DNA from 2 places in the Dyella sp. GSA-30 genome. Region 1 is predicted to be linked to the other one. Evidence: predicted binding sites of a transcription regulator. Region 1 holds the regulator's gene; the other holds the start of a gene.
The links. The regulator sigma-54, encoded in region 1, starts transcription at its own class of promoters, with help from an activator protein. The targets are predictions, from matches to a motif close to TGGCACGNGCNTTGC.
Positions count from the first base shown of each region.

Region 2: a site for sigma-54 is predicted at 1,674-1,688, ahead of pgaA (poly-beta-1,6 N-acetyl-D-glucosamine export porin PgaA). Genes of this name have one in related genera too.

Region 1 is NZ_AP027042.1:5,180,327-5,183,693, reverse strand. It holds gene hprK (HPr(Ser) kinase/phosphatase) at 1-447, opposite strand, end outside; gene raiA (ribosome hibernation-promoting factor, HPF/YfiA family) at 707-1,030, opposite strand; gene QMG46_RS22405 (RNA polymerase factor sigma-54) at 1,178-2,653, opposite strand; gene lptB (LPS export ABC transporter ATP-binding protein) at 2,823-3,367, opposite strand, start outside.
Region 2 is NZ_AP027042.1:1,041,628-1,044,994, reverse strand. It holds gene pgaA (poly-beta-1,6 N-acetyl-D-glucosamine export porin PgaA) at 1-1,608, opposite strand, end outside; gene QMG46_RS04645 (nicotinate phosphoribosyltransferase) at 1,851-3,278, opposite strand.

The DNA of each region.
Region 1 (3,367 bases):
TTCGCTCTTGCCCGAGCCGGACTCGCCGGTAATCAGCACGCCGATCGAAAAGACCTCGAGAAAAACCCCGTGCAAGGTGATGCGCGGGGCCAGCATGCGCGCCAAGTAGTACTGCATCCAGGTCAGCAGCTCGTGGCCGCGCTTGGAGCTGATCCACAAGGGCGTATTGGTCTCTTCGGCCACTTCACGCAGATCGGACGGGATCGCCTGATCCTTGGTCACGATAATCGCTACCGGCTGGTAAGCGGCGATCTTGTTGATCACTTCCCAGCGCTGGCGCGAATCCAGCCCATCGAGGAAGTTGAGCTCTTCCGTGCCGATGATCTGGATCTTGTTGGGGTAAATGACGTTCAGGTAACCGATCAGCGACGGGCGTCGGCTGATCGTGACGCCATGTTCGAGCACGCGCGCTTCCCCACGCATGCCCGACACCCAGCGCAAGGCCATGCGTTCGTGTACGCCATCGTAGAGTTGTCGAGCGGTGAGGCGGTCCAAGCGGAGTCCCTTTGGCCGCGCGAGCGGCACCTGGCGATATTGTGCCAGTTTGGATCCATTTGTGCCCTGCAGCACAAGGACGCGCCCCGAAAGATACCGGGGCGCAAGGCATGGGCTGGGAGAGGACCGGGTTTTGCTCCCTCTCCCCTGGCTTTGCCGGGGGGAGAGGGGCGGGGTGAGGGGGCTCTTGGCCTAGCCGGCCCCCAGAAGATCAACCGTACTGCCGCTCAGCGCGCACTTCACGCTGGTGCTTGTCGCAGATCTTGTCGCGGTGTTTGCGCAATTGCGCGGTGAGCTTGTCGAACAGGACATCGATGGAGGCATACATGTCTGATTCGACGGCCTCGGCGTGGAGCACGCTGCCATTGACCGATAGATTGCCTTCGGCTTTCTGCTGCAGCTTGCTGACCGAGAGAACGATATTGAGGCTCAATATCTTTTCGTCGAGGCGGGTAAGGCGGTCGAGCTTGGCGGTAGCGTGCTCGCGCAGGGCCGGGGTGACTTCGATCTGCTGACCGCTGAGTTGGAATTGCATGTTGCGCCTCCTCATGATGCTGGCCGCGTTTCGCGGCTTGGGTTGGATGCATCCTCGGGTGTCGAGGAAACACCATCAGTCATAAGCTGGGAACATTCCTGGCGCGATCAAGTTCCCGCAAGCGCGAATTTATTTCTCACGTACCGATCAATTGGCGCGTTGGCGCTCGCTCGAACTTGGTATGCGCATGGCCTCCCGATATTTGGCAACCGTGCGACGCGCCACTTGAATGCCCTTGCGGCGCAATTCTTCGGCGATCGCCTGGTCCGATAAAGGTTTGCGTGTGTCTTCCGCGTCGACGAGTTTGCGCAGCATCGCCTGAATGGCCGTGGCCGATGCGCTGCCGCCGTCTTCGGTGGAAACACCACTGGAAAAAAAGTGCTTGAGTTCGAACGTTCCGCGCGGCGTATGAATGTATTTGCGCGTGGTCACGCGGGAAATCGTCGATTCGTGCATGCCGACTTCTTCGGCGACTTCGCGCAGCACCAGGGGGTGCATCGCTTCGGGGCCGTAGTCGAGAAAGGCGCTCTGCCGCCGCACGATGGCTTCGGCGACCTTGAGCAAGGTTTCCGCGCGCGACTCCAGGCTCTTGATCAGCCAGCGCGCTTCTTGCAGTTGCCCGCGCATCCAGCTGGCGTCTTCGCCGCGGGCCTGCGCGATCATGTTGCAATAGTGCTGGTTGAGGCCCAGGCGCGGCTGGCAATCGGGATTGAGGCTTACGCGCCAGCGGCCGCCGTCCTTGCGTGCGTACACGTCGGGCGCAACGTATTCCACCGGTGTCGGGTCCATCGACGCGCCAGGGCGCGGATCCAGGCTGCGGATCAGCATGGACGCGGCGGAAACCTCTTCCGGCTCGGCGCGCAGACGGCGCGCCAGCTTGCTGACGTCGTTGCGAGCGAGCAATTCGAGTTCGTTGTCGACGATACGCAGCGCCAGTTCGATATGCGGCGTGTCGGGGTCGAACTGTTCCAGCTGCACCCGCAGGCAATCGCGCAAGTCCAGGCTCGCCACGCCGGTCGGATCAAAACGCTGCAGCAGGCGGCGCACGCCGTCGACTTCGTCGAGGCTCGCCTTCAAATCGGCTGGAATGGCGGCAGCGACGGCTTCCAGGCCTTCGCTGAGGTAACCGTCGGCGTTGACCGCATCGATCAGCACCGTTGCGATGGTGCGTTGACGCGGCGTCATGTGCGTCAGATTCAGCTGCCACATCAGGTGTTCGTGCAACGTTTCCGGCGCGGCGTTTTGCGGCTCGAAGCCGTCTTCGTCGCCATTGCCGTTGCTACGGCTGGAACTGGCGCTGCCGCTGCTGGAAAAGTCGATCGGTTGATCGCCGGGGCCGTCGCTCCAGTCTGGCGCTTCGGCGTCGTCGCCCGGGCCGCTATCGTCGCTGCTCTTGGTGCTGGACGGCACCGGTACTTCGACCGCGCTTTCGAAGCTGCCGTCTTCGGCGTTTTCGTTGTCGGTGGATTCTTCGGAGAACTCGAGCAGCGGATTGCTCTCGGCAATCTGGCGCAGCTCGGCCTCCAGCTCCAACTGCGACAGCTGCAGCAGGCGGATAGCCTGTTGAAGTTGAGGCGTGAGCGTAAGTTGCTGATTGAGGCGAAACTGCAGTCCGGTTTTCATGCCAGCCGGGAAAAGATGAACTGGGGTCATCCTAACCCCTATAAACGGGTGCGACCATAGCCCTAGTCGCCAGGGGAGGCTAGAGCGTACAGTCGAATGTGATTTGGATCAGGGTTACGTTAAAACGTCGTGTCATGACGAGCACCTGCAAAACGGGCAGGTATTCGGATTACAACCGGAATTCGCGGCCCAGATAGACTTCACGTACCTTCTCGTCGGCCAGGATGTGTGCCGGTGTGCCACGCGATAGCACTTCGCCATCGTTGAGAATGTAGGCTCGGTCACAGATCCCGAGTGTTTCGCGAACGTTATGATCGGTGATGAGCACGCCGATGCCGCGCTCTTTCAGATGACGGACGATGCGCTGGATTTCGCCTACCGAAATCGGATCGACGCCGGCGAACGGTTCGTCGAGCAGCATGTAACGCGGCTGCGCGGCCAATGCGCGGGCGATTTCCACGCGTCGGCGTTCGCCGCCCGACAGGCTGATGCCTTTCTGTTCGGCGATGTGCGCGATCTTCAGCTCATCGAGCAGGCTTTCCAGCTCGGTATTGCGCTGGCGCTGATCCAGACCTTCGCGCAATTCCAGTACCGCCATGATGTTGTCTGACACCGTCAGGCGCCGGAACACCGAGGCTTCCTGCGGCAGATAGCCGATACCCAGCTTGGCGCGGGCATGCATCGGCAGGCCGGTGATGTCCTGTTTGTCGAGCT
Region 2 (3,367 bases), 1.4 Mb from region 1:
GGCCGAGGTCAGTTCATCGCGTCGCCATTGCAACGAGGTATTGAGCGTCTTGCCGGTGATGCCGTAGTACTGCGCACGCAGCGGCACATCGGCACCGGCGCTGCTCCAGTCGGCGGCGACCGACCAATGATCGCTGATCGCCCAATTGGCGCCGGCTTCCAGTGCGGTGCGACCGACATAGTTGTCGACTGAGGGCAGCGCCTGTACATAGACCTCCAGCCCACGTGCGTAACCACGCAGGCCGATGCCGAGCCGATCGCGGCGCACATCGCCTTCGGGCAACGCCGCCGAATCGATGCGCGCCAAGGCGAGTACCCGCCAGTGATCGTCGATCAACGGGCTGGCCAGCGTGGCCAGAGTTTCCTGATCGTGGTCGCCAAAATCCGGCGAGCTGCCGCGGCCCTGGTCGTGCGAAATATCGAACTGCCAGCCGCGCTGGCGCTCCCATGCCTCGGCCGCATTGATGACGCGGCCGCTGCGGCCGGCCTGCGCCTGGGCCTGGGCGATATCCGCGTCGACATCGCCGTATTCGTTCAAGGCACGATGCGCCTCGGCTTCGCCCAGGTCCGCACCGACATCGCGTTCGTCCAGCGTGCCGGCGATCGCCAGGGTTTGTTCGGCCCGACGCGGCCAGCCACGCGCCAGCTCGGCCAGACCCAACTCGCGGCGTAGTTGCGCATTGGCTGGCGCCTCGGCACTGAGCGCACTCAGTCGATCGTAGGCTTCACCGGGTATGCCGACGTACTCGCGCAAGGTCGCGGCGTTCAGATCGGCATCGACCTTGCGCGGGTTCTGGATCCCCGCGCGGATGCCGGCAACGTGTAGCCATTGCGGCTCGTCCGCAGCCAGTTTGTCGATAACAGCATACGCTTTGCTGGTTTCGCCTTCATCCAGATAGGCGTACATCAGGCCGATGCGCGGGTCGGTTTCGCCACTGTCGTACGGGCCCGGATCCTGGCGAATGCTGTCCTCATAGAGGGCGGCGGCTTCGCGCGGACGATGTTTCTGCAACATGGCGTCGGCGACGGCGCGCTCGACATAGGCGGGCAGCGCCAGATTGGCCTGCTTCATGGGTGCATAGACGGCCAGGGCTTCATCCGGCCGACCGGCTTGATCGAGTGCGACCAGCAAGTCCAGGCGCGCACGATGGCGCACCTCTTCCGGTTGCGCCGGATCGTCAGCCAGCTGGCGCACCTCGGTCACTGCCTGGTCGGCTTCGGCATAGGGTTGGCCCGGATCGGCCGGCTCACCGTTCGCCCAGCGGATTTCACGCGAAGCGGCATCGGCCTGAAGGTCGGCCCTGTCGCGGGGAGTCAGAGGCGGGTCAAGCTGGACCGCCAGTTCGCGGGCGCGCATGGACGCACCGATATCCGACAACAGCCGCACATTCAGCTCGCGCGCGTCGCGGTCGTTCGGCCAGCGAGCCAGGACGTCCTGGCAAATCGACAGAGCCTCCAGCCGATGACCGGCATCGCGTTCGGCGCGCGCACGCGCAAGCAGACTGTCGCGGTCGGCACCCGCCTGGGCCCCAACTGCGTCACTTATGCCGTATAGCGTCAGCACGATGGCCAGTGCTATCCGCGCGCGTTTCCAGTTAACCGTCTGCATGCCCCTTCCAGATCGCTGTCCCGCCTAAAGACCGCGGGAGGTGATGTGTGTGGAACAGGCAGAACGCAAGCTTTATGCCAATGGGAAACCCCTTCACGCATGGGCGGAGCAGACGTGGGCGGCGCAAACTGGATGCCGCCCCATGTAAAGGCGCCTATATGCACGTCAGCGTGGGGGTTCGGATGTGCGCGAAATGTGGACGAGCTCGCCTTCACATGTGAAGAGGTTCACGAATACAGCCATTAGGACAGGTTGCTCAGCTGGCTGCGTGTACGTACTTCCGAGAAATGCCAATCGCGCACCAGCTCGCCGTTTTCCCAGACGGTTTCCAGGGCGTGTTCCCAACCCGCCGGTAAGGGCAGCTCATCGATGTCATCGATATTCGTGGGTACGGCCACGGTCTTGTATGTGCCGTGTTCGCGGTGACGCAGCAAGGTGAGGCGGCCGCGCTGCGATGTCTTGCCGCTATCGGTGACCGGCGCCTTGAACACGTCGACCCACTGACCGTCGATGCGGGCGGCCGAACACTTCAGCGCGAATTTCTGGGTGTCGCGATTCATATGCTGCAGCAGCGCACCGCCCATGCCGAAGGCAATGTTGTCGGCAGCGTAGCCGGCCTCCGTGATGCGCTCGAGGATCGCCCGAATACTGGTCGGATTGACGCCGTCACCCTGGATCAGACGCACATGCTTGAGAAGTTTGTAGCCCCTGGCGTTGACCGTACTGCCGAAGGCTTCGTCCAGCAGGGTCATGCACTTGTGCACCACCTCGACCGGCTCGCCCGAGTCCGGGCGCACGACCAGCGTGGTGCCCGAGGCGATCACCTCGTCGCGCAAGGTCTTACCCCAGTGTTCGCTGATGGCGCGATAGATGTCGTAGCTGTCTGACACCACCGCGACCAGGCTGCCTGGCTTGGCGAACTGCGCAAGCATGTTGCGATACGCCTCGACCTCGTTCTCGCGTCCCCAACTGGTGATCGTGCTGTGTTCGGCTGCAGGAATCGAATAGCCGGCCATGTCCTCGTGATAGTAGCGTCGCGCAGCCAGCACGCCAGACACGGTATCCGTGCCCTTAAAGTTCACCAGGTGTGCCATGCCACCGAGCGCGGCCGACTCCAGGCTGGAGACACCGCGCGCACCGAAATCGTGCAGTTTGAAGGGCAACTGTGCTTCCGGCTCATCGCTGGTCCGGTCAAGGAAACCCTTGATGATCTGCTTCACCTGCCAGCTCACGGTTGCCACGGTTACCGGGTACCACAAGCGCAGCAGTAGCGTTTCCAGGTAGCTAGGCAGCCAGAACGCCTCGTTGTCGGTCGACTCGATCGTCACCAGCGCCTGATGCGTCGGCACCACACTGCCTTCGGGCACCGCGCGAATACGCAGGGGCAGCTTGCCGCCATGGACATCGACAATACGGCGCCAGCCGGCTTCGTTGAATGGCTCGCCATGGGCGGCGGAGAAATCGCAGGCTTCGTCCACATCGTCGTGAGTCACCGTGCGGCTCAGGTATTCCTTGAGGATCGCCTGCAAACCGAAGAATACCGTGCTGTCGTACTGGCCGCCGCGCGATTCGACATAGAAGAAGGTCTTCTCGGTGCCAGGCGGGTATTGCAGCCAGTGGCTGGCCTTGTAGCTGTCCGTGTTGAGGATGAGATTGTCGAGGTAATACATGACGGGAGCTCCTTCGCGTCTTGATATTACCGGCGGTCTGAGGTCATTCCATCCACCTCGGTTTCTTCTATCGTCATCCCGGCGCAGGC